DNA from 3 places in the Achromobacter sp. 1011791174 genome. Region 3 is predicted to be linked to each of the others. Evidence: predicted binding sites of a transcription regulator. Region 3 holds the regulator's gene; each other region holds the start of a gene.
What was found. The regulator sigma-54, encoded in region 3, starts transcription at its own class of promoters, with help from an activator protein. The targets are predictions, from matches to a motif close to TGGCANGNAANCTGCTTT.
Positions count from the first base shown of each region.

Region 1 (10,403 bases), on a different contig from region 3:
ATGCCGGTGCCGCCCGTCAGCATCTCGGCCGCCACGATCACCAGCCAGGCCGTGCCGATGGACAACCGCACGCCGGTCAGCACATAGGGCAGCACCGCCGGCAGCAATACCTTGGTGACGACCTTCCATTCCGACAGATTCAGCACGCGCGCCACGTTCAGGTAGTCCTGCGGCACGCGCGTCACCCCAACGGCGGTATTGACGATCATGGGCCAGATGGAACAGATGAAGATCGCCCAGATGGCGGCCGGATTGGCGGCCTTGAACAGCAACAGGCCCAGCGGCAGCCAGGCCAGCGGCGACACCGGCCGCAGCAGGCTGACGATGGGCGAGAACATGGCGCGCAGCGCGGCATAGCGACCGATGGCGAAGCCCGCCGGTATGCCCACGATGGCGGCCAGCCCGAAGCCGACGGCCACGCGCTGCAGCGAGGCCAGCAGGTTCCAGCCTATGCCCTTGTCGTTGGGCCCGTTGTCGTAGAAAGGATCGGCGAACAGCGCCTGGGCCGCGTGCCAGGTGACGCCGGGCGTGGGAATCTCGGGAATGCCCATGGCCACCGCCTGCCATGCCAGCACGAACACCGCGAATCCAGCCACCGGCCCGGCCACGGCCTTGAGCAGGGCCTCGACGCGGTCGCGCCAGAAGGCGCCCGTCCGGCCCGCGCCCGCCATGCCGGAGATCACATTGAACATATCCTTCTCCCTCGTTGCGGCGCTCAGGCCTTGACCTTGAAGCCGTCGGCATAGGCCGCCGGATCGCTGCCGTCCCAGGCCACGCCGTCGACCAGCGTGGACTTGCGCATCTCGCCGGCGGGCAGCGCCACGCCCACGGCCTGCGCCGCCTGGCGGTACACGTCGATGCGATTGATCTGCCGGGCCACGGCCAGGTAGTCGGGATGCGTCTTGAGCAGTCCCCAGCGCTTGTGCTGCGTCAGGAACCACATGCCGTCGCTCAGGTAGGGGAAGTTGGCCGCGCCATCGGCATGAAAGCGCATGGCATGCGGATCGCTCCAGGACTTGCCCAGGCCGTCCTCGTAGCGGCCCTGCATGCGGCCGACGATGCCGCCGGCATCGGTATTGACGTAGGACTTGGCCGCGATGGTCTCGGCGGTCTTCTGGCGATTGGCTTCGGACGCGTCGATCCACTTGCCCGCCTCCAGCACCGCGGCGGTGACGGCCCGCGCCGTATTGGGATGGCGCGCCACGAACTCGGCGCTGGCGCCCAGCACCTTTTCGGGATGATCGGCCCAGATGCCCTGCGTCGTGATGGCGGTGAAGCCGATCTTGTCCATGATCGCGCGCGCGCCCCAGGGCTCGCCGACGCAGAAGCCGTCCATGTTGCCCACGCGCATGTTGGCGACCATCTGCGGCGGCGGCACGGTGATGGCCTTGGCGTCGCGCATCGGATCGATGCCATGCGCCGCCAGCCAGTAATACAGCCACATGGCGTGGGTGCCTGTGGGAAAGGTCTGGGCGAAGGTGTATTCGCGCTTGTCGCTGGCCATCAGCCTGGCCAGCGACTCGCCGTCGCGCGCGCCAGCCTGCAGCAGCTTGTTGGACAGGGTGATCGCCTGGCCATTCTGGTTCAGCCCCATGAGCACCGCCATGTCCTTGCGCGGACCGCCGATGCCCAGGTGCACGCCGTAGACCAACCCATACAGCACATGAGCGAAATCCAGCTCGCCGTTCATGAGCTTGTCCCGCACGCCGGCCCAGGAAGCCTCCTTGGACAGCGTGATGGTGACGCCGTGCTTCTTGTCCAGGCCCAGCGCCGAGGCCATCACCACGGACGCGCAATCCGTCAGCGGGATGAAGCCGATCTTCACCTCGGTCTTTTCCGGCGCATCGGTGCCGGCCGCCCAGGCGCCGGCGCGCACCAGCGGATCTACCAGGGACAACAGGCCCGCGCCCGTCGCCGCGCGCGCGGCCCCCGCGAGCCAGCTGCGGCGTCCGGCATCGGCGCCATCGCGCGGGTCGGGTTTCGGGGCGTGTTCCGAACGGTCATGGTGTGACGACATGGGCATGGCTCCTGGCAAAAAAAAACGCCCCGCCCGCCACGGACCGGATCCGGTGGCGGGCGAGACGTCGTTGTCCCTGGCCGCGAATGCGCGGCGTTCAGCGTGGGCGACCGTCGTTGGCCGCCACTACCCCACAAGCAAGCGCCGTGCCAACCCCCGCCTCCCCCGGGCGCGGACCGGCGCAAAGTCCGTGATACCGCATGGATACTGGCTTGACGGCCGATCGACGCGGGCGCGGACCGACACCTTGCGGACACACACGGATGCGCCACAACGTGCGCCGGCGCACCAAGCCTGTGCGCGCCATGCCCCGCGCTTGTGCGCGGCGCGCGGCGGTCGCGCGCGCCGCGGCATGGCATGGAAATTGCGTGATCACCGCTATCCGGATTTGCAGGATCGAACGCCCCATGCTGAAAGTCATGCTGCTCAACGATGGCGAGGGACGCGCGGCGTCGCTGCGGCAGACGCTGGCGGCCGCGGGCGTGCTCGTCGTGGCCGAGGCCGCGCCGGGCATGGATCTGGCCGCAGCGATCGAAGACGCCGCTCCCGATGTGGTGCTGATCGACAGCGACGCGCCCGGGCGAGACACGCTGGAATATGTCTGCGTGGCCAGCGAGCACAGCGACCGGCCGGTGGTGATGTTCACCGGCGACGGCACGCGCGCGGCCATCCGCGAGGCGTTGCAGGCGGGCGTGGCCGCCTACGTGGTCGGGGACGTCCCCGCCGCCCGCATCGAAAGCCTGCTGACCGTGGCGATCGAACGCTTCGCCGTGGAGAAGTCCCGGCGCGAGGCGCTGCGCGAAGCCAAGCTTCGGCTGGCGGACAGGCAATGGGTGGAAAAAGCCAAGGGCATCCTGATGCAGACCCGCTCAATTTCCGAGGACGAGGCCCACCGGCTGTTGCGCGAACGCGCCATGCAGGCCCAGAAGCGCCTGGGCGAGGTGGCGCGCGAGGTCGTTGAGTTCAGTCAATGGCTGGGCCCAGGCTGAGCGCTAATAAGTTTTGGATATATGAATTCAATAAATCAAAAGTTGTGGGGATGAAACCCCATCCCTATGATCGACTGACATTTGCCGGGCCAGCCCGGAGCGGGTTTATTCCATGAAGCTCTTCCCCCTGTTCGCCGATCTGAACGGCCGCCCCGCGCTGGTCGTGGGCGGCGGCGCCGTTGCCGAACGCAAGACGCTGGCGCTGCTCGAAGCGGGCGCCGCCGTGACCGTGGGCGCGCCCGGGCTGACGCCCGCCCTGGCCGCGCTGGCCGCCGACGGCCGCATCCGTCACCATCCGGGCCGGTTCGACCCCGCCTGGCTGGACGCCGTCTGGCTGGTCGTGGCCGCCACCGACGACACCGGGGTCAACCGCGAGGTATCCGAGGCCGCCGAGGCCCGCCGCCTGTTCTGCAATGTGGTGGACGATCCGGCGCTGTCCTCGTTCCAGGTGCCGTCCATCGTGGACCGCTCGCCGGTGATCGTGGCGATCTCGTCCTCGGGCGTGGCCCCGGTGCTGGCCCGCCGCCTGCGCGAACGCATCGAATCGCTGTTCGACCACACACTGGGCCAGCTGGCCGGACTGGCCGAGCGCTACCGCCAGCGCATCCGCGCCGGCCATCCCGACCTGGGCGCCCGGCGCCGCTTCTACGACTGGCTGCTGGACGGCCCCGTGGCCGGGCTGCTGCGCCAGCAGCGGCCGGACCAGGCCGAGGCCGCGCTGGCCACCGCCCTGGACCAGCCCCTGCGCCCCGCCGAGGGCAGCGTGGTGCTGGTGGGCGCCGGACCGGGAGACCCCGGCCTCTTGACGCTCAAGGCGCTGCGGGCGCTGAACGAGGCCGACGTGATCATGTACGACCGCCTGGTCAGCGATGACATCATGGCCCTGGCGCGGCGCGACGCGACGCGCGTGTCGGTGGGCAAGCAGCCCGGCGAAGACCATCACGCCACCCAGGCCCGCATCCACGCGCTGCTGGTCGAGCACGCGCGCGCCGGACGCCGCGTGGTGCGGCTCAAGGGCGGCGACGCCTTCATCTTCGGACGCGGCGGCGAGGAACTCGAATACCTGCGCGAGCACGGCGTGCGCTATGAGGTGGTGCCCGGCATCACGGCCGCGCTGGCCTGCGCCGCCTACGCCGGCATTCCGCTGACGCACCGCGAGCACGCGCAATCGGTGCGGCTGGTGACGGCCCACTGCCGCGACGACGAAGACAACCTGGATTGGCCCGCGCTGGCCCGCGAAAAGCAAACGCTGGCGTTCTACATGGGCGTGGGCCAGCTGGACGCGCTCAGCCGCCGGCTGATTTCGCACGGCCGCGCGCCGGACACGCCGTTCGCGCTGATCGAGAACGGCAGCCGCCCGGAACAGCGCGTGCTGTCGGGCGCAGTGAAGGACCTGCCCGATCTGGCGCGGGCGCACGGCATCCGCTCGCCCGCCCTGCTCATCGTGGGCGAGGTGGCGGGACTGGCGTCCCGCCTGCAATGGTTCGGCCGCCATATCGATGGCGGCCAGGGCAACGGCCAGCCGCAGCGCCTGGCCGCCTGAGGCCGCCGCGCCGAAAAGGCTGCGCGGCGCTTAAGGCGGCCTGATCCCGTCAGTCGGTCTTCTGGGTCGTGCCGAAGATGCGGTCGCCGGCGTCGCCCAGGCCCGGCACGATGTAGCCGTGCTCGTTCAGGTGGTCGTCGATGGACGCCGTGTAGATATGCACGTCCGGATGCTTGGCCAGCACGGCGTCGATGCCCACCGGCGCGGCCACCAGCACCAGCGCGCGGATTTCCTTGCAGCCGGCCTTCTTCAGCAGGTCGATGGCGGCGACCATGGAGCCGCCGGTGGCCAGCATGGGATCGACGATCAGCGCCAGACGCTGGTCCAGCTCGCCGACCAGGCGTTCCAGGTAGGTATGGGCTTCGAGGGTTTCCTCGTTGCGGGCCACGCCCACCACGCTGACCTTGGCGCCGGGGATCAGGCTCAGCACGCCATCCAGCATGCCGATGCCGGCGCGCAGGATGGGCACCACGGTGACTTTCTTGCCGGCGATCTTCTCGACCTGGACCTGGCCGCACCAGCCTTCGACGGTGGCGGGAGCCAGCGGCAGATCCTTGGACGCCTCGTAGGTGAGCAAGGCGCCCACTTCCTGCGACAGTTCACGGAAGCTCTTGGTGCTGAGGTCGGCGCGGCGCATGATCCCGAGCTTGTGGCGGATCAGCGGGTGACGGATTTCGTGCACGGGCATGTGCGTAAATCTCCAGAATATTGAGAGTCGGGGGTGTTCGCCTCAGGCGCGGCGGCGGGCGGCGCGGCGCTTTCGCGCCGGCTCGCGGTCCGCCTTGGATACCGCGCCAGAGAATCGTAATCGGTTTGCGGGAATTTTTATCGCCGGACCGCCCAGGGTGGGAAAGACCGCCCTGGCGGAACCCGGCATGGACCATGCCCTATTGTTCGGCCAGCCAGGCGATGAGCGCGTCGTCGAAGGCGCGCACCGCGCCTGCCTGCTCGTGGTTGACCATGCTGACCAGCACGTAGCGCTTGCCGCTGGCGCCCAGCACATAGCCGGCGATGGAACGCACGTCGCGCAGCGAGCCGGTCTTCAGGTGAGCCATGCCCTGCGTGCCGTCGCCCTTGAGGCGGCGGCGCACGGTGCCGTCCACGCCGGCGATGGCCAGGGACGAAATGTATTCCGGCATGACCGGCGAATTCCAGGCCACGGTCAGCATGGACGCCAGGCTGTCGGCGGACACGCGCGCCTCGCGCGACAGGCCGGCGCCGTTGTCGATGACCAGTTCCGGCATGTCCAGGCCCTGGCGCGCCAGCAGGCTCTTGGCCACGGCTTCGCTGCTGGCCACGGTGGCCGGCTTGCGGCCGCGCTCGGCGCCCAGCGTCAGCAGCAGCGTGCGCGCCATGACGTTGTTGCTGCGCTTGTTGATCTGGCGGATGACCTCGGCCAGCGTGGGCGAGTCGTGCGAGGCCAGCACCACGGCGTCGCCCGGCACCATGCCGGTACGGACCTGGCCCTTGAAGGTGCCGCCCAGCTCGCGCCACAGCATGCGGAAGACCTCGGTGGCGTAGTCGGGCTGCGACAGCGCCAGCCGGTACAGGCTGAACTCGCCGCAGGAGCCCGCCACCTTGCCGCTGACGCGCAGGGTCACGCCCTGCTGGGTGATGAGCGGCTCGGTCGAGACCACGGGCGCGCCGGGGCAGCGCGCCTCTGTCCATTCCACCTTGCCCTCGATTTTCAGGCCGGGCAGCGGCGGATCGATCAGCGGCACCCACTTATGGGCCGCCGCGTCCGGCAGGAACATCAGGCGCACGGCGCCGAATCCCACCATGAGCGCGTCCGGGCTGGCGTTGTAGGCGCGGTCGGGCGCGCCGTCGAAGGCGCCGGGATCGGTGCCCACCTGACCGAAGATGCTGCGGTCGATCACCAGATCGTTGATCTGCTTGACGCCGCGCAGGCGCAGCTCGCGCAACAGCACCCAGAGATCCTGCATCAGGAACTGCGGATCGCCACCGGCGCGCAGGTACAGCGGGCCGGACAGCGCGCCCTTGGCGTCGGGCCGGGCGCCCGGCTCGGTCATGAATTCGGTGCGCCAGACGTAATTGGGCCCCAGCTCGGACAGGGCCGCCCAGGTGGTCACCAGCTTCATGACCGAGGCGGGATTGCGCGGCTCCTTGGCGTTGAGCGCCACCAGGCGCGGGCCGCCCACCTCCTGCACCACCAGGGACAGGGCGCTGTCCGGCAGCTTGGTTTCCTTCCAGGCCTTGACCACGGCCGGCGGCAGGCCCGGCACCTGGGCGCAGGCCGCGCCGCCAGCCAGGGCCAGCAGTCCGCCCGCCAGCCACCGCCTGAACCGGCCCGTTCCCGCCACCGCCCTGTTGTATCCCGTCATGCCCCGACCACCTGAATGCTTATCCGGCAAAACCGAGAGCATACAAAACCTGGAGCGCTTGCGGGCGCAGGGCGGGGCATGCAAGCGCCCGGCCGGCCCTGGAATCGGCCCGCCGGCTGATCGCCGGCAGCCCTCCTTCCTCTACTGCACGCGCCACTTGCCGCCCGCAACCGTCGCCATGACCAGGGCGCGCTCGTCCAAGCCGTTGTGGTCAGCCGGGCTCATATTGACCACGCCGGTGGCCGTGGGCAGGTTTTTCACATTTTCCAGCGCGTCGCGCAGCGCCGCGCGGAATTCGGGCGTGCCCGGCCTGGCCGCCTTCAGCGCCACGGGCACGGCCTGTTGCAGCAACAGCCCCACGTCCCAGGTGTAGGCGGCGAACAGGGACACGCTGCCCGCGCCATGGACGGCCTCGTACTTGGCTGCGAAGGCCTGGGCGCTGGCCTTGACCGGGTGGCTGTCGGGCAGCAGGCCGGCCACCATCACCGGCCCCACCGGCACCCAGGCGCCCTCGCAGGCCGCGCCGCAGACGCGCAGGAAGTCGTTGTTGGCCACGCCGTGGTTGAAATAGATCTTGCCCGGGTAGCCGCGCTCGCGCAGCGCCCGGGCCGGCATCGCGGCCGGCGTGCCGGACGCCCCCACCACCACCGCGTCCGGCGCCGCCCCGACCAGCTTGAGGGTCTGCGCCACGGCCGAGGTGTCCGTGGGCGCGAAGCTCTCCTTGCCCACCAGCTCGATGCCGTGCTTCTTGGCCGCCTTCTCGACTTCCACCCAGAAAGTCTCGCCCAGCGCGTTGTTGAAGCCGATGAACGCCAGTTTCTTCACGCCCTGGGCGGCGGCATGGCGCGCGATGCCCTCGGCCATCAGCGAATCGGAATGCGGCGTCTTGAACACCCAGCGCCGCTTGTCGTCCATCGGCTCGATCAGGCGGGCCGAGGACGCCAGCGTGATGACCGGGGTGGCGCCCGCCGCCACCGTGTCCAGCATCGCCATCGTATTGGGCGTGGTGCTGGAACCGATGATCAGGTCGACTTTGTTCTCGGAAATCAGCTTGTGCGAGTTGCTGACGGCGCGGGTCGGGTCCGAGGCGTCGTCCAGCACCACGTACTCGACCTTCGCCCCGCCGATCTCTGCGGGCAACAGGCTCACGGTGTTGCGTTCGGGAATGCCCAGCGAGGCCTGCGGCCCGGTGGCGGACAAGGTGGCGCCGATCTTCACTTGCGCCTGCGCGGGCGCGGCGCCCCCGGCAAGCAGGCCGGCCGTCAGCGCGAGCGTCAGGGCGGCGTTCAGGGTGCAACGTGGGCTCATACGCGATCTCCTTTGGGGTCGGGGGCTTTGTTTTCGGGATGTGCCGGCCCCCTGCGGCGGGTAAGGGTTCAGGCGGGCATGCCTCCGTGCGTCGAGAACGCGCCGTTGCAGAACACCAGCGCGCCGGCCTCGTCGTCGTACAGGTGCAGGCGCAGGACCTGGCCGATCAGGATGGCATGGTCGCCGGCGTCCAGCACCTGGCGGGTGGCGCATTCGAAGCGCGCCACGCAGTCGTCGAACACCGGCAGGCCGTCATGGCCCGGGTACCAGTCCAGCCCGGCGTAGCGGTCCTCGGCCGTCTGCGCGAACGCCCGCGCCAGATGGCGATGGCTGGCGCCCAGCACATGCACCGCGAAGGCCGGCCGGGCGATGAACTCGGCATGCAGCAGGCTGGCGCGGCGCAGGCTCCACAACACCAGCGGCGGATCCAGCGAGACCGAGGCGAAGGAATTCACGGTCATGCCGATCGGCCCCTGCGCGCCCGCGGCAGTCACCACCGTGACGCCGGTGGCGTAGCGGCCCAGCGCCTGACGCATGCGGGCCGGGTTCAGATCCAGGCAGTCGCTCATCGGACGCTCCGTGGCTGACCGCCGGCTCAGGCGGGCTGGGCGGCGGCCGACGCCACGCCGGACAGCGGCATGGCCTCTTCCATCAGCCCGCGCATGGAATCGAGCACCAGGTCCTGGGACAGCAGACCGAAGTTGTGCAGGCTCATGACATGGTCCAGCCCCATGTCGGCCAGCCGCGCCAGCTTGTCGGCCACCGTGCGCGGCGAACCGAACAGAGACAGGCCGCTGGCGATGATGTCGGCGTAGACCTGCTTGCGCGCGTACAGGCGCGTGTCCACGTACAGGTCGAAAGCGCTGGCGGCGCGCTCGCGCGCCAGCGCGTCGGTCGGGGCGACATGGGTGTGCAGCGCCACCGCCGCCATGCCGGACGCGTCTTCGATGCCCGCCTCGGCCAGCCCGCGCCGGTAGTCCTGCATCATCAGGCCGATTTCCTCGAAGCTGTCCACCGCCGCGTAGGGCACGAACAGCATGCGGCGCCCCTGGCGACCCACGTGATAGGCGGCCTCGCGGCGCAGGATAGCCACGTAGACCGGCACCGGCTGCTGCACCGGCTGCACGTTGATCCGCACCTCGCGGATGGTGTTGTGGCGGCTTTCGTGCGTGACGCGCTCGCCGGCCAGCAGGCGCTCGACCAGCATCAGGTTCTCGTCGAAGCGCTCGCGCTTGATGGCGGGATCGACGTCGTAACCCTCGAATTCATGCTTCAGATAGCCCGAGCCCACGCCCAGCGACAGCCTTCCTTGCGAAAGCTGGTCCACCAGGGCATAGTTTTCCGCCACCGTCAGCGGGTTGTGGAAGGTCAGGATGGAGATCGCCGTGCCCAGGCGCAGCCGGCGCGTCTGCTGCGACAGCGCCGCCAGGAACACGGCCGGATTGGGCACCGCGCCATATTCATGGAAGTGGTGCTCGGCCACCCAGAACGTGTCGTAGCCCAGGCGCTCGGCCTGGCGCGCCTGGTCCAGCACCTGACCGTAGAGTTGCCCCAGGCTGCGCGGCGCCGAGGGGTAATGGTCCTGGACCGAGAAAATGGACATCTTCATGTTTGTCTCCGGATTGTCCGCCGTGACCGGCTGATGTATTTTTTAGTGATACGCGTATTCTAATAAGAGACATCCACATGTCAACAGACAGCAGCACCGGCATCCAGTCCGCGGAAATCGCGCTGGACGTCTTGACCCGCCTGGCCGAGCTGGGCGGCGCGCAATCCGTGTCCGAACTGGGCCGCAGCCTGGACATGCCGCGCGCCAAGGTCCATCGCTACCTGGTCTCGCTGGAACGGCGCGGCTATGTCGAGCAGGACCCCGCCAGCGCCCGCTACCGCCTGGGCCCGCAGGCGCTGCACACCGGGCTGGCCGCCCTGGCCGAGGTCGATTTCGTCAAGCTGGCGGCGGACGGCCTGGACGCGCTGAGCGGCGCCATCGGCCAGACCGTGTTCATCTCCATCTGGGGCCAGCACGGCCCCACCATCGTGCAGTGGCGCGACGCGCGCCTGCCCGTGACCGTGAACGTGCGGGTCGGCTCGGTGCTGCCCCTGCTCAACAGCGCCACCGGCCGGGTCTATGCCGCCTGGCTGCCCGAGGACCTGGCCCTGCCCCGCGCCCTGGCCGAATGGGACGCGCAGCTGCGCCAGGGCGC
Region 1 is NZ_JCBANH010000044.1:10,426-20,828, reverse strand. It holds gene ntrB (nitrate ABC transporter permease) at 1-692, opposite strand, end outside; gene AC6LJ5_RS16495 (CmpA/NrtA family ABC transporter substrate-binding protein) at 716-2,023, opposite strand; gene AC6LJ5_RS16490 (ANTAR domain-containing response regulator) at 2,425-3,006, shown strand; gene cysG (siroheme synthase CysG) at 3,119-4,549, shown strand; gene upp (uracil phosphoribosyltransferase) at 4,599-5,237, opposite strand; gene dacB (D-alanyl-D-alanine carboxypeptidase/D-alanyl-D-alanine endopeptidase) at 5,437-6,891, opposite strand; gene AC6LJ5_RS16470 (ABC transporter substrate-binding protein) at 7,033-8,199, opposite strand; gene AC6LJ5_RS16465 (flavin reductase family protein) at 8,268-8,768, opposite strand; gene AC6LJ5_RS16460 (LLM class flavin-dependent oxidoreductase) at 8,795-9,808, opposite strand; gene AC6LJ5_RS16455 (IclR family transcriptional regulator) at 9,886-10,403, shown strand, end outside.
Region 1: the regulator sigma-54 is predicted to act here: its motif matches at 2,152-2,169, upstream of AC6LJ5_RS16495 (CmpA/NrtA family ABC transporter substrate-binding protein).

Region 2 (10,403 bases), on a different contig from region 3:
ATCGCCAAGCGCGCGGTGGCCGATGCCCAGGCCCAGGGCATCCAGTGCTGCGTGCTGGCCGGCCTGAACACGCCGATGCTGCTGCGGGCGCTGACCTATCGCAATCTGCCGCTGGCCGAGACGCGCGAAAAAGCGCTGGCGGGGGGAGTGCAGGGCGTCTTGCGTGTAGACTGACGGCTAAGAATATGCCCTATCATTCGGGCGTAATATTTCAGCCGGCGCGCGGCGGGCCATCCCGCCGCGACCGACACTGATACCGGACAGCCGCAGACACCAAGATCCCTATGCCCAATACCGATATCGTCATCAGCAACAAGCTGGGCCTGCATGCCCGGGCGGCCGCCAAACTGACGCAGCTGGCCAGCAGGTTCTCCAGCGAGATCTTCATTTCGCGCGGCGCGCAGCGCGTCAATGCCAAGAGCATCATGGGCGTCATGATGCTGGCCGCCGGTCTGGGCGTGACGGTCCGTCTGGAAGCCTCCGGCGCCGACGCCGAGCTGGCGCTTGCTGAAATCGAAACCCTGTTTGACAGCAAATTCGGTGAGCAGGAATAGAACGTCCCCTGAACCGGCCGGCTCGGGCGCTGCCCGGGCCGGGGCCGTCACGCCCCAGGGGGACGTCCCGTCCGGGGCGGGCGCTGCCAGCCCCGTCGTCTGTCTGTACGGCAAGGGCGTGGCTCGCGGTTACGCCATCGGGCGCGCCGTGGTCATGGGCGCCGCGGCGCTGGAAGTGGCGCATTACCGCATCGCGCCGGAAGATATCGCCGCCGAAAGCAGCCGCCTGACCCAGGCGCTGGCCGACGCGCAGCAGGAACTGTTGCTGCTGGCCGACACCCTGCCGGCCGACGCCCCGCGCGAGCTTGGCGCCATGCTCAACGTTCACAGCCTGCTGCTGGGCGACCCGCTGCTGGCCGAACAGACGCTGGCGCTGATCGCCGAGCGGCACTACAACGCCGAATGGGCGCTGACCACGCAGGGCCAGATCCTGGGCCAGCAGTTCGACGCCATGGAGGACGAGTACCTGCGCGAGCGCGGCGCCGACGTGCGCCAGGTCATCGAGCGCGTGCTGCATGTGCTGGCCGGCACGTCCGCCATGCTGCCGGACATGGGCCATGTGGACGGCGACGAAGCCCTGATCGTCGTGGCGCACGATATTTCTCCCGCCGACATGCTGCGCCTGCGTGGCGGCCGCTTCGCCGCCTTCGTCACCGACCTGGGCGGCCCCACGTCCCATACCGCCATCGTGGCCCGCAGCATGGGCGTGCCGGCGGTGGTGGCCCTGGGCAATGTGCGCGAGCTGGTGCGCGATGGCGACACGCTGATCATCGACGGCGCGTCGGGCGCCGTGGTGGTGAATCCCTCGCCGCGCATCCTGCAGGAATACCGCCGCCGCCAGTCCGCCTATGCCGACGAGCGCGCCGAGCTTAGCCTGCTGCGCGACGTGCCCTCGGTCACGCTGGACGGCATCGACGTGGTGCTGCACGCCAATATCGAACTGCCCGAGGAGGCCGCGCTGGCGCTGGCGTCCGGCGCGCACGGCATCGGCCTGTTCCGCAGCGAGTTCCTGTTCATGGGCCGCGCGGACCTGCCGGGCGAGGAAGAGCAGTACGAAGCCTATGCCTCGGTGGTGAAGGTGATGGCGGGCCGTCCCGTCACCATCCGCACGCTGGATATCGGCGCGGACAAGACGCTGGACGGCGAGGCCACCGTGGCCACCAACCCCGCGCTGGGCCAGCGCGCCATCCGCTACTGCCTGGCGCGCCCCGAGATGTTCGCCACGCAATTGCGCGCCATCCTGCGCGCCTCGGCCCACGGGCCGGTGCGGCTGCTGATCCCGATGATCGCCCATATGCACGAAGTGGTCGCCACCAAGGCCGCCATCGAGGCCGCGCGGCGCGAACTCGACGCGCGCGGCCAGGCCTATGCGGCCCATATGGAAGTGGGCGCCATGGTCGAGGTGCCGGCCATCGCCATCGCCATCGAGCCTTTTGCCCAGGCGCTGGATTTTCTTTCCATCGGCACCAACGACCTGATCCAGTACACGCTGGCGATCGACCGCGGCGACCACGACGTGGCGTCCCTGTACGACCCGCTGCATCCGGCGGTGCTGCGCCTGGTCGCGAACACCATCAACGCCGGCGAGCGCGCCGGCAAGCCGGTGGCGGTCTGTGGCGAGATGGCCGGTGATTCGCGCATGACCCGGCTGCTGCTGGGCCTGGGCCTGACCGAGTTCTCCATGCACCCGCAGCAGTTGCTGGACGTCAAGCGCGAAGTGCGCCGCGCCCATTCCAATGCCTTGCGGATTAAGGTGGCCAGCGCGTTGAACCGCGCCTTGCCGGTGGACCTGGACGCCCTCGGACCAGGCTGATCCTGTTTCGGAGGCGCCTGCGGCGCCTCCCTGGCGCGGGGCCTTCCCAATGAAAAAGCCCGGAACCGCAAGGTTCCGGGCTTTCTTGTCTGCGCTACGCCCGGCGCTCGCCGGGCGGGTCGGATCAGCTGTGGTACGCCGATTCGCCGTGGCTGGTGACGTCCAGCCCTTCGCGCTCCTGGTCTTCCGGCACGCGCAGGCCGCACAGGGCGTTGGCGATCTTGTAGGCGATCAGGGCCACCACGCCGGACCAGACGATGGTCAGCAGCACGCCTTCGAGCTGCACCCAGAGCTGATGAGCGATCATGCCGGGCTCGGCCAGGCCGGGGCCGCCCAGGGCCTGGGCATTGAACACGCCGGTCAGCAGCGCGCCGACGATGCCGCCCACGCCGTGCACGCCGAACACGTCCAGCGAGTCGTCGGCGCGCAGGATGCGCTTCAGGCCATTCACGCCCCAGACGCAGACGACGCCGGCGATCACGCCGATGACCAGCGCGCCCGCGGGACCCACCAGCCCGGCGGCCGGGGTAATGCCGACCAGGCCGGCCACCGCGCCCGAGGCCGCGCCGAGCATGGACGGCTTGCCCTTGATGCTCCATTCGGTGATCAGCCAGGCCAGCACGGCGCCGGCGGTCGCGATCATGGTGTTGAAGAAGGCCAGCGTGGCGTTTTCGTTGGCGGCCAGGGCCGAGCCGGCGTTGAAGCCGAACCAGCCCACCCACAGCAGCGCGGCGCCGACGAAGGTCATGGGCAGGTTGTGCGGCTGCATGGCTTCGCGGCCGTAGCCCACGCGCTTGCCGATCACATAGGCGCCGACCAGGCCGGCCACGCCGGCGTTGATGTGCACCACCGTGCCGCCGGCGAAGTCCAGCGCGCCGCGCGCATTGAGCAGGCCGGGCGCGGTTTCGGACGCGAACCAGACCATGTGGGCGATGGGCACGTAGGCGAAGGTGAACCAGATCACCGTGAAGACCAGCACCGCCGAGAAGCGGGCGCGCTCGGCGAAGCTGCCCACGACCAGCGCGCAGGTGATGCCGGCGAAGGTGGCCTGGAACGAGGCGAACAGCAGCTCGGTGAGCGAGTTCGACATGGCGTACTTGCCGTCCGCCGGCGTGAACATGCCGGAGAAGAAGGCGCGCGACAATCCACCGAAGAAGGCATTGCCTTCGGTGAAGGCGAGGGAATAGCCGTAGATGAACCAGAGCACCAGGCCCAGCACGAAGGTACACAGCACTTGCAGCAGCACCGAGAGCACGTTCTTGCTGCGTACCAGGCCGCCATAGAACATCGCCAGGCCAGGCACTGCCATCATCAATACAAGCAGGGTAGAGACGAGCAACCAGGAGATATCTGCTTTATCCATTTTTCAGGCTCCGATGAATCTTGCTTTAGTTGTTTACAGCGCGGCTTCGCCCGCTTCGCCTGTGCGGATACGGATCACTTGTTCCAGCGGGGCGGCAAAGATCTTGCCGTCGCCGATCTTGCCGGTGCGGGCGGCCATTTCGATGGCCTCGATCACCTGGTCGACCAGGTGGTCGGGCACGGCGGCTTCGACGCGCAGTTTGGGCAGGAAGTCGACGGCGTATTCAGCGCCGCGGTAGAGCTCGGTATGGCCCTTCTGGCGGCCGAAACCTTTGACTTCGGTAACCGTGAGACCCTGGACCCCGATTCCGGACAGAGCCACACGCACCTCGTCGAGCTTGAAGGGCTTGATGATGGCGATGATGAGTTTCATGGCATTTCCTCTCATGGTTGCACGTTGGCCTCGTCAATCAAGCAAGTTCCATGCCATGTCCGGAGATACCCGGAAAGAGGGCGCGCAGGCGCGCAGCTTGTGCCTGGCTGCACCAATATAGTGCGTCGACGCACGACTGTCAGCCTCGAAGTGGTGCATGGCGGCGAGCGGGGTGAGGGATGAAACCAAACGTGTTTCCGGCGCGCTGGTTGTTGCCAATTGCAGCTTCGAGGGTGCCTTGGCGGGTTATGACGATATGCCCGGGCCACTGTTGCGATTCATCGCGCCGTGGGCATGCGGGCGGGCTTTGATGCAACGGCGGCCGCTAGGCCGGGCGCGGCGTGGCGGGCAGAAAGCCCGTCGCCGCGAGGCGCGCGCGTGGCGCCGGCCGGGCCCTTGCCGGGCGGGTTTCAGGTATTCCCGATGTATGGAAATTGGGGCCAAGCGTTGATACGAGGGTTTACACGCAGCCGCTTGTGGCCGCAACGCGCCTGCTCAAGAATCGGATCCAGCCTGTGCCTGACACGGGCTTGAATGGGGCCGCACAAGGCGTCCGGCGTGGCGGCCCTCTCTACAAGAAACAAGCAAGAAAGAGGAATTCATGAATATCGAACGCAAGACCCTGGGCATTCTCGCGCTGGCTGCGGCCGCCGTCCTGATGGCGGGTTGCGACAAGAAGGACGACAAGGCCGCCACGCCTGCGGCGCCGTCCACGTCGGCTCCCGCATCGTCGTCTTCCACCACGCCGCCGGCCGCCACGACGCCGGCGCCTTCCTCGTCGGCCGCCACGCCCGCCGAATGCGAAGCCTACGTCGCCAAGGTCAACGCTTGCATGGACAAGCTGGGCAATGGCAATCCGGCCGTGGCCAGCTTCAAGCAGCAGATGGAAGCCGCCAAGGCGCAGTGGGCCGCCGTCACCGACAAGACCCAGCTTGCCTCCCAGTGCAAGCAGGCCAGCGACCTGTTCGCGCAATCGGCCACCCAGATGGGCTGCCCGTAACGATGTTGGTAGGGGGCTGCCGCGAGGCGGCCCGGTTTTCTCCTGTGCTTTGTGGGCGGTCACCGCATGCGGTCCGCCCTTTTTTTGCGTCGGATCCGCGCAGGGCCGGCGAGGCCCATTGCGCTATGCCCGCGCCGGTGGGCGCAGTCCGTCCGGACGCACTACACTGGAGCCAGCCAGGCAACAACAAGGAGTACTGCCATGAATTCCCGCACCCAATGGATGGAAGACATCCAGAAGAACATTTCCGACCTGATCGCACGCAGTCCCGCCGCGGATGTCGAGAAGAACGTGCGCGCGATGATGGCCCAGGCCTTCACCAAGATGGACCTCGTTACGCGCGAGGAATTCGACGTGCAGGCCGACCTGCTGGCGCGCACCCGCGCCCGCGTCGACCAGCTGGCGGCGCAGGTGCAGCAACTGGAAGAGCGCCTGTCGGCCCTGAGCAAGTAGGTTCAGGCAGGGCCCGCCCTGCAAGGGCGGGATATTTCCAGCACGGCCGCCTTCGGGCGGCCGTCGGCATTTGGGCATACTGGCCTGCCGCTGACCGTGATCGGAGGCCGCCTTGTCCCTTGCCGTACTCGCCAGCCGCGCGCTCAGCGGCGCTCATGCCCATGTCGTGCGGGTCGAGACCCATCTCGGCCCGGGACTGCCGGGCTTCAATGTGGTCGGCCTGCCCGATGCTGGCGTGCGGGAAAGCCGCGAACGGGTGCGCGCCGCCATCATCAACAGCGGCTTCGAGTTTCCTGCCGGCCGCATCACCGTCAACCTGTCGCCGGCCGACCTGCCCAAGGAATCGGGCCGCTTCGACCTGCCGATCGCGCTTGGGCTGTTGCTGGCATCGGGGCAGTTGCCGGAACCGCCATCCGCAGGCGACGCGGGTGGCAAGCCGTCCGCCATGCCGGCGTCCGAGTCCATGCTGGCGCGCCTGGTCCTGGCGGGCGAGCTGTCGCTGACCGGCGCGCTGACGCCTGTCACGGCGCCGCTGCTGATCGCGCTGGGCGTGGCGGGCGATCAGCCCGACGCGACGCTCGTCCTGCCCGCCGGCAGCGCGGAGCAGGCGGCCTGGGTGCCCGGCCTGCGGGTGTTGTCGGCTCGCAGCCTGGCGGACGTGGCGGCGCACATCACGGGCGCGCATGCCTTGCCCGACGCGGTGCCGGCGCCCTGGCCCGAGCCGCCGCCCGTGCCTTGCCTGTCCGACGTGCGCGGCCAGCCGGCGGCGCGGCGCGCGCTGGAGGTGGCGGCCGCCGGCGGTCACAGCCTGCTGATGGTGGGGCCCCCGGGGGCGGGCAAGAGCATGCTGGCGCAGCGGCTGCCGGGCCTGTTGCCGCCGCTGTCGCGCACGCAGGCGCTGGAGGCCGCTGCCGTGGCGGCGCTGGCCGGTCATGCGCAGGCGCCCGCGGGGCAGCCGCCATTCCGGGCGCCGCATCATTCCCTGTCCGTACCGGCGCTGGTGGGTGGCGGCACCCATCCCCGGCCCGGAGAGATCAGCCTGGCGCATCACGGCGTGCTGTTCCTGGACGAACTGCCCGAATTCAACCGACGCACGCTGGAATCGCTGCGCGAGCCGCTGGAAACCGGCCGGGTGCTGATCTCGCGGGCCATGCGCACGGCGCGGTTTCCGGCCCGCTTCCAGCTGGTCGCGGCCATGAATCCTTGCCCCTGCGGGTGGCGCGGACATCCGGCGCGGGCCTGCGCCTGCACGCCCGACCAGGTGGCGCGCTACGCGGGCCGCGTCTCCGGCCCCTTGCTGGACCGCATCGACCTGCATCTGCGCTTGCCGCCGGTGGCCCCGGAAGACCTGGACGGGCCGCCGGGGGAGGCCTCGCCGGCGGTGCGCGAGCGGGTCCTGGCCTGCCGTGGGCGGCAATTGGAACGTCAGGACAAGCCCAACGCGGCCTTGGCCGGCGCGGAGCTGGACTGTCATTGCGCGCTGGACGAGAGCGGGCGGGAGTTGCTGCGGCAAGCCATGCGCCGCCTGCGCGGCTCGGCCCGCGTGCTGCACCGGACGCTGCGGGTGGCGCGCACGATCGCCGACCTGGAGGGCGCGGAACGGCTGGGCGCCCGGCATGTCGCGCAGGCGGTGCAGTACCGGGCGGAGTGAGAGGAGAGGGAGGGTTTGGTGAAATCCAGGGACATATGGCATCCGGATTTGGCTCGCCATTGCAGGGCGATCCCTTATCCGATTCGACAAAAGCCCGGAAATCGCCATATAATCAAAGGCTTTCCCGGATCTGGCGTGCGCGCGAGCTGCCTTTGGGCTTCGCGCATGGGGGAAACGCGCTGCGAAACATGCTTTCGAGCATGGCCTGGCTTTGGGGTTAATGCCCTGGGGTTAATGCCCCGGGATTAATGCCCCGCGCGCAGGCAGCAGTGATCGCTGGAAGGCGATACCAGAGCAGTACCACAGAAGTGGCAACAGGTTCGACAAGTCTTGTCGCGCCGCCCTGGGCAGCAAGCCCGGATTTGCCTGGCTTCGGATTCGATTCCGTCGCGGGCAGGCCGGTCTGGCTTATCTGGCTCACGGCGCCGTCAGGCACCTGGCGTCATGTAAATCAACAATCAGTGTTTAGTTTAGGGAATCAACATGCCCAAGATGAAGACCAAGAAAAGCGCCGCAAAGCGCTTTCAGGTTCGCGGCAGCGGATCCATCAAGCGTGGTCAGGCGTTCAAGCGTCACATCCTGACCAAGAAGACCACCAAGAACAAGCGCCAGCTGCGCGGTTCGGCTGCGGTCCATGAAACCAACGTGGCTTCCGTGAAAGCCATGATGCCTTTCGCTTGATCTAAGGGAGATCTACTATGCCTCGCGTCAAACGCGGCGTTACCGCCCGTGCCCGTCACAAGAAAGTCATTTCCGCCGCCAAGGGTTACCGTGGCCGCCGCGGTAATGTGTTCCGCATCGCCAAGCAAGCGGTCATGCGCGCTGGCCAATACGCCTACCGCGACCGCCGCAACAAGAAGCGCACGTTCCGCGCGCTCTGGATCACGCGTATCAACGCCGCCGTCCGTGAGCATGGCGTCAGCTACAGCGTGTTCATCGCCGGCCTGAAGAAGGCTGCGATCGAGCTCGACCGCAAGGTCCTGGCCGATCTGGCCGTGCGCGACAAGGCCGGCTTTGCCGCCATCGTGCAGCAAGCCAAGGCTGCGTTGGCTGCCTGATCGCGCGCTTTAACTCATCGCGCATCGCTGCAAACGGGGCTGTCATGGCCCCGTTTGCGTTTTGAGGGCTGGATTCATGACTCAATCGATTGACGACCTGGTCTCCCAGGCGCAAGAACGTTTCGCCGCGGCCAAGGACGCCGCCGCGCTCGAAAACGAAAAGGCCCGCTTCCTGGGCAAGGATGGCGCGCTGACCGTGCTGCTCAAGGGGCTGGGCAAACTCGACCCCGAGCAAAAGCGCGAGATGGGCGCGCAGATCAACCAGGCCAAGAAGAAGGTCGAGGAGTTCCTGAATCTGGGCCGCGCCGCGCTGGCGCAAGCAGAGCTGGACGCCCGTCTGGCTTCTGAAACCATCGACGTCACCCTGCCGGGCCGTGGCCGCGCGCCGGGCGGCATCCATCCGGTGATCCGGACCTGGGAGCGCGTGGAAGAAATCTTCCGCTCCATCGGCTTCGACGTGGCCGACGGCCCCGAAGTCGAGAACGACTGGACCAACTTCACCGCGCTGAACAACCCGCTGGACCATCCGGCGCGTTCCATGCAGGACACGTTCTACGTCGACATGCAGGACGCCGACGGCCTGCCGCTGCTGCTGCGCACGCACACCAGCCCGATGCAGGTGCGCTATGCCCGCATGCACAAGCCGCCCATCAAGGTCATCGCGCCGGGGCGCACCTATCGCGTCGACAGCGACGCCACGCACTCGCCCATGTTCCACCAGGTGGAAGGGCTCTGGATCGCCGAGGACATCTCCTTCGCCGACCTGAAAGGCGTGTACACCGATTTCCTGCGTTGCTTCTTCGAAAGCGACGATCTTGTCGTGCGTTTCCGCCCGTCGTTCTTCCCCTTCACCGAACCGTCCGCCGAAATCGACATGATGTTCACGTCGGGGCCGAACCGTGGCCGCTGGCTGGAGATCTCCGGTTCCGGCCAGGTGCATCCGCAAGTGGTGCGCAATTTCGGCCTGGATCCCGAGCGCTACATCGGTTTCGCCTTCGGTTCCGGGCTCGAGCGCCTGACCATGTTGCGCTACGGCGTCAACGACCTGCGCCAGTTCTACGAAGGCGATTTGCGCTTCCTGCGCCAGTTCAACGAATAATCGAAGCGACGGCTGATCATGCAATTTCCCGAATCCTGGCTGCGTTCCCTGGTCAATCCCGAGATCGCAACCGATGAACTCGCGCACCGGCTCACGATGGCCGGCCTGGAAGTCGAAGACGCCGTGCCGGCGGCCCCCGCGTTCAGCGGCGTGGTCGTGGCGCGCATCGTCGAGATCGCGCCGCATCCGGACGCCGACAAGCTGCGCGTCTGCCAAGTGGACGACGGCTCCGGCGCGTTGCTGCAGATCGTCTGCGGCGCGCCCAACGCGGCCGCCGGCCTGACCGTGCCGCTGGCCCGCGTCGGCGCCGAACTGCCCGGCGGCATGAAGATCGGCGTGGCCAAGATGCGCGGCGTGCAATCGTCCGGCATGCTGTGCTCGGCGCGCGAGCTGGGCCTGTCCCAGGATCACGCCGGCCTGATGGAACTGTCCGGCGACCTGGCTCCCGGCCTGTCGATCCGCGACGCGCTGGACCTGGACGACACGCTGTTCACGCTCAAGCTCACGCCGAACCGCGCCGACTGCCTGTCGATCCTGGGCGTGGCCCGTGAAGTCGCCGCGCTGACCGGCGCGCCGCTGTCGGTGCCCACCGCCAAGGCCGTGCCCGTGACGCTGGACGAGCGCCTGCCCGTCAAGGTCGAGGCCCCCGATCTGTGCGGCCGTTTCGGCGGTCGCGTGATCCGCGGCGTCAATGCCCGCGCCGCCACGCCGGAATGGATGAAGACGCGCCTGGAGCGCGCCGGCCAGCGTTCGCTGTCGGCGCTGGTGGACATCTCCAACTACGTCATGCTCGAGCTGGGCCGTCCGTCGCACGTGTTCGACCTGGACAAGATCCAGGGCGACCTGTCGGTGCGCTGGGCCCGCGAAGGCGAGACGCTGGAACTCCTGAACGGCCAGACCGTCACGCTGGATTCCAAGGTCGGCGTGGTGGTGGCCGGCGACACCGTTGAAAGCCTGGCCGGCATCATGGGCGGCGAAGCCACGTCCGTGACGCTGGACACGCAGAACATATATCTGGAAGCCGCGTTCTGGTGGCCGCA
Region 2 is NZ_JCBANH010000088.1:12,079-22,481, reverse strand. It holds gene AC6LJ5_RS23940 (PTS sugar transporter subunit IIA) at 1-174, shown strand, start outside; gene AC6LJ5_RS23935 (HPr family phosphocarrier protein) at 285-554, shown strand; gene ptsP (phosphoenolpyruvate--protein phosphotransferase) at 658-2,367, shown strand; gene amt (ammonium transporter) at 2,492-3,730, opposite strand; gene AC6LJ5_RS23920 (P-II family nitrogen regulator) at 3,764-4,102, opposite strand; gene AC6LJ5_RS23915 (DUF5339 family protein) at 4,704-5,102, shown strand; gene AC6LJ5_RS23910 (accessory factor UbiK family protein) at 5,304-5,555, shown strand; gene AC6LJ5_RS23905 (YifB family Mg chelatase-like AAA ATPase) at 5,668-7,206, shown strand; gene rpmI (50S ribosomal protein L35) at 7,690-7,887, shown strand; gene rplT (50S ribosomal protein L20) at 7,905-8,264, shown strand; gene pheS (phenylalanine--tRNA ligase subunit alpha) at 8,341-9,363, shown strand; gene pheT (phenylalanine--tRNA ligase subunit beta) at 9,382-10,403, shown strand, end outside.
Region 2: the regulator sigma-54 is predicted to act here: its motif matches at 4,141-4,158, upstream of AC6LJ5_RS23920 (P-II family nitrogen regulator).

Region 3 (10,403 bases):
GTGGTGCGCCTGGGCATCCCGGACGATTTCGCGCCCGAGGCCTTGACCGCGCTCCTGGCGGCCTACGTGCGCGAACGGCCGACGCTGCGTCTGTCAGTGCGCTGCGATCTCAGCGCCGCGCTGACGCGCAGCCTGGAGCGCGGCGATCTGGATGTGGCGCTGCTCAAGCGCGAGCCCGGCGCCGGAATGGACACGGGCGCGGCCCTGGCCGCGTGGCCGGAGCTCCTGCATTGGATCGCCGCCAGCGCCTTGCCGCTGCCCGATGTCGAGCCCGTGCCGCTGGTGGCGTTTCCGCAAGGCTGCATCTACCGCAACCGCGCCATCCACGCGCTGGAAGCGGCGGGCCGGCGCTGGCGCATCGCCTATGAAAGCCCCAACCTGCTCGGCCTGCAGGCGGCGCTGGCCGGCGGCCTGGGCGTGGCGCTGCTGGAGCGCCGCTGTCTGGCGCCCAACCTGCGCATCGTGGACACGCATCTGCCGCCGGCGCCGCCCACCGAGCTCGCGCTCTGCCTGGGCCGCGCGGCGCGCGAGCCGGCGCGCCAGGTGGCGCAGACGGTGCAGGCGTTCTGCGCAGCGCAGTGGCGCCAGCCCTCATCCTGAACGGGAACGGCTCCGCCGGACGGCCCAACGGCCGCAAGCCGCCAGGCGTGGAAAGGACACAGGCCGCCTGTGTGTGGAAGGAACCGCGCAGACAAAGGCGCGAAAACCCACGCCGACCCATCCGCACAAAAACAAAAGCCACGGCAGGCGCCGTGGCTTCGTTGGATCAGGAACGGGGTCAGGCTACCGCGACCTGGATGACCGGATAGGTATTGGCCGCCGGCGCGCTGGGCTGTTCAGCCAGGGCGGCGGGAGGATTGACCGGAACGGCGATCGAGCGCACGTCGCAGACGCTGGAGCAACGACCGCCGGGCAGGTATTCCGTGGCGGTGGCTGCGCAACAGCCGCAACAGGTCGCCACGCCCAGCTCGAACTGCAGGTCGGCCAGCGTGGTAGCGCCCGCGTCCACGCTGGCGCGGACTTGGCGTTCGGTGATCGCGTTGCATACACAAATGTACATGAGAATAATTATCGAAAATTATTCTCGAACTGGCAAGCGGCTTGCGCAAAAAAATTGCAACCGAGATGTCACGCAAGTGTTTGAAATCAGGGACGAATTTACAGCCATTCGTCCCTGATTTCAGCGAACCGAGGCCTGCGCCTTGCGCAGCGCCGCCGGCGCGATGCGCAGCGCCTCGCGGTATTTGGCCACCGTGCGCCGGGCGATCACGATGCCCTGGTCGGCCAGCTTTTCCATGATCTGGCTGTCGGACAAGGGCTTGGCGCGATTCTCGTCCGCCACCATCTGGCGGATATGGGTCTGCACCGCCGTGGCCGAGGTGGCGTCGCCGCCGTCGGTCGACACCCCCGCCCCGAAGAAGCGCTTGAGCTCCAGCGTGCCAAACGGGGTGAGCATGTACTTCTGCGTCGTGGCCCGTGAAATCGTGGATTCGTGCAGGCCCAGTTCGCCCGCGATGTCCTTCAGGATCAGCGGTCGCATGGCCGCCGGCCCCTGGCTGAAAAAGGCCGTCTGGCGTTCGACGATGGCCTGGGACACCCGCAGGATGGTGTCGAAGCGCTGCTCGACGTTGCGGATCATCCACTTGGCCTGCTGCAGCTGGGCCTGCAGGCCGGCGTGGGCCGATTCCTTCTGATTGCCCAGCATCTGCGCGTACAGGCCGTTGATCTGCAGGCGCGGCACGGCGGCGCTGTTAAGCGTGACCTGCCAGCCGCGCCGGGTCTTGCGCACGATCACGTCCGGCACGGCGTAGTCGGCGGCCGGCACGGTCCAGGCGCGTCCCGGACGCGGCTCCAGGCGCAGGATCAGGGCGTGCGCGGCGCGGAACCGGGTTTCGTCGCACCCCGCCGCCGCGCACAGACGGGCGACATTGCCGGTGGCCAGCAGCGGCAGGTGACGGGCGCAGATCTCGCGGGCGCAGGCCAGCGCCGCCGGGTCGGCCGCCTCGGGCAGGCGCGTGATGTCCGGGTGGCGCAATTGCAACAGCAGGCATTCCGCCATGTCCCGCGCGCCGATGCCGGGTGGATCGAAGGACTGCAGCAGCGACAGCGCCGCCTTCAGCTCGTCGATATCCGGCTCCAGCTCGGCCGGCAGCCAGCCCAGGATTTCCTCCAGCGGCGAGCCCAGGTAGCCGTTCTCGTCCAGCTCGTCGATCAGCAGGGCGGCCAATGCGGCGTCGCGCGGCGCCGCCCGGGTCAGCATCAGCTGGCCCAGCAGGTGCTCGCGCAGCGTGTCCGGCATGGCGGCCTCGGGCGGGCCGCCGTCCTCGTCTGGGTAGACCCCGCCGGAGCCGGGCATTTCCTCGATGGGCGCGTCGCGCTCGGCCGCCGGCTCGTCGTCCTGCACCGAGGACTCGCGTTCGGACTCTGCCTGCGCCTCGGGCGCCACGGGTTCGTCGTCGCGCTCGAGCAGCGGGTTGTCCGCCAGCACCTGCGAGATCTCGGCTTCCAGCTCGAGCGTGGACAACTGCAACAATCGGATCGATTGCTGCAGCTGTGGGGTCAGCGTCAGATGCTGACCGGGACGCAGTTCTAAAATCGGACGGGTCATAGGTACAATATTTTGCATGATGAATCAGACTTCGCCCGAGCGCGTTCGCCAGGATAGCCGCCTGATCGGCCAGACCCTGCTCAAACTTGCGCTTCCCAGACTCCTCCTGCGCGCGATCGTGATCGCCGTCGCCCTCATCATCTGGTATTTCGTCGCCAACTGGATACTGGACGCGGGCAAGCGCGTGAGCTTCGAATTCCTGCACTCGCTGGGCCAGCCCACGATGGACATGGTGCAGAAGTTCAGCCCCTACCTGTGGTGGGTCGGGGTCGGCATCTGGAGCCTCATCGTCTTCTTCGCGCTGCGCGCCTGGCTGAGCGCCAGCCTGGCCTCCGGCCGCGCCACGCCGGTGCAGACCGAGGTGCTGGCCGAACTGGCGCCGCAGCTGTCCGACGAATCGCTGGGCGTGCTGCGCTGGACCTGGGGCGACCGCGAAGAACCCTTCACCGTGGGCGACCTGCGCCGCTCGCTGTCTGAAATCCGCCACAGCCGCATCGCCAAGATCGACATGGTGGCGCGTCAGGCCGAGATCCTGGAAGGCGGCGGCAAGCCCCGCGCCGGCTCCCGCGACGACGACGCACCGCGCCGCGAACCGCGCGCCGACCGCTACGTCGAGCCGCGCATCGGCCCCGCCCGATAAGCGACACCCTTCCGCGCAACCCGCCAGAAGCCGCCGTCCAGGCGGCTTTTGCATTTCAGTGCGCTGCCAGCAAGCCGCTCCTATACTGGCCTGCCACGCTCGCGCAACCGCGGGCCGCGCGTCATACCGACACCATGCGCCGGCGGCCCCGCCGCGGCGACCGCGCGGCCGACCTCCTGGAGTCCGCTTTCCATGTTCCGTACTTCCGTCCGGTTCGCCGCCAGCATGGCGCTGGCCTGCTCTGCCGCGCTCTCGTTCAGCGCGCCGGCGCGGGCTGCCTGGCCAGACAAGCCCATCACCTTCGTCGCCCCGTTCACCGCCGGCGGCGCCAATGATCTGGTCGCCCGCATCATCGCCAAGGCGGTCGGCGCCGCGCTGAACCAGCCCGTCATCGTCGAGAACCGTCCCGGCGCCGGCGGCGTGATCGGCGCTGCCCACGTGGCGCGCAGTCCGGCCGATGGCTACACCTACCTGGTCGGCAGCAACGGCACCGTCACCAACAGCCTGATCCGTTCCGACCAGCCGTACAAGGACGAGGCGCTGACGCCCGTGGCGCTGCTGTCGATCACGCCCTCGGTGATCGTGACCCACCCGTCCAACCCTGCCAAGAACCTGAAGGACTTCGTGGCGCGCGCCAAACAGGCCAAGACCGATCGCATCACCTTTTCCACGGCCGGCAACGGCAGCACGCCGCACTTCGTGGCCGAAATGCTGAAGGAAGCCACCGGCCTGCCGGTAGAGCCCATCGCCTACAAGAGCGGCTCGGAAGGCGTGAGCGCGGTGATCGGCAACCAGGTCGACGCCACCTCCGAGGCCAGCATCGTGACGCTGCCGCTGGTCCAGAGCGGCAAGCTCAAGGCGCTGGCCACCACCTGGGACAAGCGCATGGCCAGCGCGCCGGACATTCCGACCACGGCCGAGGCCGGCTTCGGCACGGTGCGCATCGGCCACTGGGCCGGCCTGTACGCGCCGACCGGCACGCCGGCGGACGTGCTCGACAAGATGAACGCGGCGGTCGAGCAGTCGTTGCAGACGCGTGAAGTGCAGGATGCGTTGCGCCAGAGCAGCATCGAGCCGGGCGGCGGTTCGCGCGCCAGCTTCGCCGAGTTCGCCGCCAACGAGCGCAAGCGCCTGGGCGAAGTGGTCAAGAACGGCCATATGCAGACGCAGTAAGCGCCTGAGCCGGAGCGCGCTCATGCTGTTGCGCGTCCGGCTGCGCGAGCCCCGCGCCACCGCGAAACGCGTGACTCGCGCCGCGCCTGCCGGCCTGTCGAAAGAACCAGGGAATACCCTGAGGCGCCACCGTAAGACAGATACGTCCCCGGCTTTTTCATTTGCGCTTGCACAAAAAGTATGTTTGACTAGCATCCCTATGGCCGCTAACCGCAACCCCCTCGCGATTGCCACCGGACGCTACGACGCTCCGGTCGCCGGCCTGCGCGCTTCCTTCCTCAGCGTTGCCTCCTTCGCCGCGCTATCGCTATACCTACCGATCGGTTGCCGGGCCTAGTGCCTCGTGGTAGCTCGGCAGCCACACGCTCGCCACACGCGTATTCCCCTTTCTTTTCCTGTTTTCAAGACTGAATCCTGCCGGCCTGGCCAGTAGTTTCCGGGCATATCCACGGCAAATCCAGGCGCCAGACCGTCATCCGGGCGCGCGCCGCTTGCGGGACCCCGTCCCCGGGATTCAAAAGAAACCGATCGAGGTGTAGAGATGATGCTTGCCAACCCCGCCACCAAGTACGTACCGTTCAAGCCCTTCGCCGGCGACTATGCCGAGCGCACCTGGCCCAGCCGCCGCATCACGCAGCCGCCCATCTGGATGAGCACCGATCTGCGCGACGGCAACCAGGCCCTGATCGAACCGATGAGCGTCGAGCGCAAGCTCCGCTTCTTCGAGCAGCTGGTGAAGATCGGCTTCAAGGAAATCGAAGTCGGTTTCCCGTCGGCCTCGCAGACCGACTTCGATTTCGTGCGCAAGCTCATCGACGAGAAGCGCATTCCCGAAGACGTGACCATCATCGTGCTGACGCAGTCGCGCGAAGACCTGATCAGCCGCACGGTCGAAGCCGCCGCCGGCGCCAGGCAGGCCATCGTCCACTTGTACAACGCCTGCGCCCCGGCGTTCCGCAAGGTCGTGTTCAACATGAGCCGCGACGAAATCAAGAACATCGCCACCACTGGCACGCGCCTGGTCAAGCAATACGTGGCCCAGCATCCGGAAACGCAGTGGCGCTACCAGTATTCGCCTGAAGTCTTCAGCACCACCGAACCCGAGTTCGCGCTGGAGGTGTCCAACGCCGTCGCCGACGTCTGGCAGCCCACGCCCGACTGCAAGATGGTGCTGAACCTGCCCGCCACCATCGAGGCCACCACGCCCAACCTGTACGCCGACCAGATCGAGTGGATGCACAAGAACCTGGCCCGCCGCGACAGCATCGTGCTCAGCGTGCACCCGCACAATGACCGCGGCACCGCCGTGGCCGCCGCCGAATTCGCCGTCATGGCCGGCGCCGACCGCATCGAAGGCTGCCTGTTCGGCAGCGGCGAGCGCACCGGCAACGTCGACCTGGTGACGCTGGCCTTGAACCTCTACACGCAAGGCGTGCATCCCGGCCTGGACTTCTCGGACATCGACGAAGTGCGCCGCTGCGCCGAGTACTGCAACCAGCTCCCCGTGCACCCGCGCCATCCTTACGCCGGCGACCTCGTGTTCACCGCCTTCTCCGGCTCGCACCAGGACGCCATCAAGAAGGGCTTCGCGCAGCAGAAGCCGGACGCCGTCTGGGAAGTGCCGTACCTGCCGATCGACCCGGCCGACCTCGGCCGCAGCTACGACGCGGTGATCCGCGTGAACAGCCAGTCGGGCAAGGGCGGCGTGTCCTATCTGCTCGAACAGGAACACGGCCTGGTGTTGCCGCGCCGCCTGCAGATCGAATTCAGCCGCGCCATCCAGCGCGTCACCGACGAAACCGGCCGCGAAGTCACGGCCGACGATGTGCACACCATCTTCAACCGCGAATACCTCGAACAGAAGTCGCCGTGGAAGCTGGTGCGCCATCGCATCGACGGCAATCCGTCGGCCGGCGAAGGCCAGCACTTCAGCATCGAGGCCGAACTCGAATACAACGGCGAACGCCGTGTCGTGACGGGCAAGGGCGACGGCGCCATCTCGGCATTCGTGGCCGCGCTGGGCGTGCCGGTGCGCATCATGGACTACCACGAGCACGCCATCGGCACCGGCACCGACACCCGCGCCGCGTCCTACGTCGAACTGCGCGTGGGCGATTCCGGCACGGGCTTCGGCGTAGGCATCGACCGCGACATCGTCACCGCCTCGTTCCAGGCCGTGCTGAGCGCCGTCAACCGCCACATCAACGCCGGCGCCGACGCCACCGAACAAGAAACCGCCGAGGCCGCGTGATCCGCGCCCAGGCATGAAACGTCCGCGGCGGCGCGCCACATGCGCCGCCGACCGCCCGCCGCGCGCACCAGCGCCGGGCGCGAGGGAGACGAAGCAGCCCGCAGCAGCCAAACAGGCTGTTACGGGCTTTTTTCATGGCCGGGCCGCCCCAAGAAAAAGCGCCCCTTCGGGGAGCAGCAGCGCGCGCAGGGCGCGCGGCTTGGGGGTATTTCATTGTGCCGGACCGTCTGAATAGACAAAGCCCCTTGCGGGGGCTTTGCATCACGCCACGGACTCAGCCGCGCGGCCAGATATCCGCAGCGCCGATGTCCGGCGCCTGCGCGGCCAGCAGCCGTTCGTGCATCCAGGCGGAGATGGCCAGCGTGCGATGGTCCGCGTGACGCGGGCCGACCACCTGCAAGCCCACCGGCAGCCCTTGCGGCCCTGTGGCGAAGGGCAGGTTCAGGCAGGGCAGGCCGAACAGCGTCCAGCCGCGCGAGAACTGCGGATCGCCCGTGCCCAGGTCGGCGAAGGGCGCCTCGCCGCTGGCGCTGGGCGTGAGCAGCACGTCGTAGCGGTCGAACCACAGGTCCACCCGCGCGCGCACCTCGGCGGCGCGCGCCAGGTTGCGTTGATGTTCCTCGGCCGTGATGCGCGCGCCGGCTTCGAGCACGGACTGGATCTTGGCGCTGAGCTGCGCGGCGTGCTCCAGGCGTTCGTAGGCCAGCGATTGCGAGGCCTCGTAGGCCATGATGTCGGCATGCAGCTGCACCAGCATGCAGTCGCCGGCCGGCGGCTGCGGCACTTCCTCGACCTGGGCGCCGGCCCGCGCCAGGATGGCGGCGGCCTGCGCATAGGCTTCCTTGGTCTCGGCCTGCGCGTGACGCCATTGCAGGCTGCGGTACATGCCGATGCGCGGCTTGGCGTCGTAGTTCAGGTCCAGCATGCGCGGATCGCGCATCAGCACCGACGCGAACAGGGCGATGTCCGGCACCGAACGGGCGAAGCCGCCCACGGTGTCCAGCGATTCCGCCAGGCTCTTGACGCCGGCGCGCGGAATCGCGCCGAAAGTGGGCTTGAAGCCGACGATGCCGCAATACGAGGCCGGACGGATGATGGAGCCGGCGGTCTGCGAGCCCAGCGCGAAAGGCACCATGTCGTCGGCCACCGCCGCGGCCGAGCCGCTGGACGAACCGCCGGGCGTATGGGCCTCGTTGCGCGGATTGCGCGTGGGGCCGGCCGTGTAGGTGGCGAATTCGGTGGTGACGGTCTTGCCGACCACGACCGCGCCGGCGCCTCGGCACAGCGCCACCGCGGCGGCATCCAGGCCGGGATGATGGCGTTCGTAGATGGGCGAGCCGTAGCGCGTGGGCAGGTCGACGGTGTCGAACAGGTCTTTCACGCCGATGGGCAAGCCGTGCAGCGGACCGCGCAGCGGGCCCTTGTCGAGCTGCTCGGCATGCTCCAGCGCCGCCTGCTTCTGCAGCGCGGTCCAGGCATGGATGGTGTTTTCGCGTTGTTCGATGCGCGCGAAGCAGGCGCGCACCAATTGCACCGCGGTCAATTCGCGCCGTTGCAGCTTGCGCGCCGCGTCAAGCGCGCCAAGTCTGTTCAAGGCAATGGACATTTGCTTTCCTCGTTCCCGGTGCCGCGCCCTGCGCGGTACTGACTTACGCACCCGGTCCCCTTGACCGTGGCCCGCGTGCGCGGACCTGCCAATTCATGCGACGCGTCAATTAGGAAAACTACCGAAAAACCCCGGTGATTTTCATGACTCGCGTCATGCTCGCGCATGTTGGCTTCGTGTTGTTGCGTTGCTCCCAGCATAGCGCAAACCCGTGCAACACAAAGGTCATATTTGTCTTGTAAGATGAAATCGTTTTCAGCATATAAGCAAAACACAGAGACATGGCCGCGCGTCCGTCGCCCCGCTTTTCCATCATCGAAGTGGCCCGCAAGGCAGGCGTCTCGCCGGCGACGGTTTCGCGCGCGTTCAACCAGCCCGAGATCGTGCATCCGGACACGCTGGCCCATATCCGCAGCATCGCCAAGCGCGCGGGCTTTCGCCCCAACCGCGTGGGTCGCAGCCTGCGCTCGGGCAGCACCCGCACCATCGGCCTGATCCTGCCCACGCTGTCGAACCCGGTGTTCGCCGAGTGCTTCGAGGGCGCCGAGCGGCGCGCGCGCGAATCCGGCTACAGCGTCATGCTGACCGCCACCGGCTACGACCCCGCCGTGGAATCGGCGGCCGTGCAGGGCCTGATGGACCATCAGGTCGACGGCCTGATCCTGACGGTGGCCGACGTGGCCAAGAGCGCCACGCTGGACGATCTGGACAGCGCCGGCATGCCCTACGTGCTGGTCTACAACGAATCGGCCTCCCATCCCTATGCCTCGGTCGACAACCGCGCCGCGGCCTGTGACATGGTCACCCACCTGGCCCAGCTGGGCCACAAGCGCATCGCGCTGGTGACCGGCCCGCTGACGGCCTCCGACCGCGCGCGGCGACGCCTTGTCGGCGCGCGCGCCTGCGCCAAGAAACTGGGCCTGGACGCCGTCCAGCACATCAGCATGAGCTCGCACACCGGCAGCGACGTCGAGGCGCTCAAGGCCGCGCTGCGCGGCAAGCAGGCGCCCACCGCGCTGTTCTGCTCCAACGACTTGCTGGCCACCGCAGTCATCGCCGACCTGGTCGGGCTGGGCCTGTCGGTGCCCGCCGACATCTCGGTCTGCGGCTTCGACGGCATGCGATTCGGCGCCTTGCTCACGCCGCCGCTGACCACGGTGGCGCAGCCCAGCGACGGCATCGGCCAGGCGGCCTGTTCCAACCTGCTGGCGCAGATCCACGGCCAGCCTGCGCAATCGAACCGCCTGCCGCACTGCATCGTGGTGGGCGGAACGGCGGCGGCGGTGCGGCGCTGAACGCGCGCGCCGCCCTCACACCCCACGGATTCTTCATGCTCATCGCACAAATCACAGACCTGCACATGCGCACGCCGGGCGACAAGGCCTACGGCATCATCGACCCCGCCGCGTTCCTCGGCCCGGCCGTGCGCGCGCTCAACGCGCTGTCGCCGCGCCCCGATTGCGTGCTCATCACCGGCGACCTGACCGACCTGGGCCGCCCGCATGAATACGCGCAGCTGCGCGCGCAGCTGCAGGCGCTGGAAATGCCGTATTTCCTGCTGCCCGGCAATCACGACGACCGCGCAGGCCTGCGCGCCGCGTTCCCCGACCACGCCTACCTGCAAGGCGAGAGCCCGTTCATCCAGTATTCGGTCGACACCTATCCGCTGCGCCTGCTGGCGCTGGACACCGTGGTGCCGATGAAGAGCCACGGCGAACTCTGCGGCGAGCGCCTGGCCTGGCTGGAGCAACAGCTGGCGCAGCAGCCGGGCCGGCCCACGCTGGTGCTGATGCACCATCCGCCGTTCGTGACCGGCATCGAGCACATGGACGCCATCGGCCTGTTGGCCGGCGCGCCCGAGCTGGAGCGCATCGTGTCGCGCCATCCCAACGTCGAGCGCGTGCTCTGCGGCCACCTGCACCGCACCATCTTCCAGCGCTTCGGCGGCACCATCGCCTCGACCTGTCCGGGCACCGCGCACCAGCTGGCGCTGGAACTGGGCCCGCGGCCGACGCTGCAATACATCATGGAACCGCCGGGCTACCAACTGCACTGGTGGAACGACGGCCGGCTGGTCACGCACCACGCGGTGATTGGGGAATACCCCGGTCCTTACCCCTTCGCC
Region 3 is NZ_JCBANH010000102.1:7,117-17,519, reverse strand. It holds gene AC6LJ5_RS25555 (LysR substrate-binding domain-containing protein) at 1-600, shown strand, start outside; gene AC6LJ5_RS25550 ((2Fe-2S)-binding protein) at 779-1,060, opposite strand; gene rpoN (RNA polymerase factor sigma-54) at 1,181-2,608, opposite strand; gene AC6LJ5_RS25540 (hypothetical protein) at 2,625-3,248, shown strand; gene AC6LJ5_RS25535 (Bug family tripartite tricarboxylate transporter substrate binding protein) at 3,441-4,421, shown strand; gene leuA (2-isopropylmalate synthase) at 4,963-6,672, shown strand; gene AC6LJ5_RS25525 (amidase) at 6,947-8,278, opposite strand; gene AC6LJ5_RS25520 (LacI family DNA-binding transcriptional regulator) at 8,560-9,573, shown strand; gene AC6LJ5_RS25515 (phosphodiesterase) at 9,609-10,403, shown strand, end outside.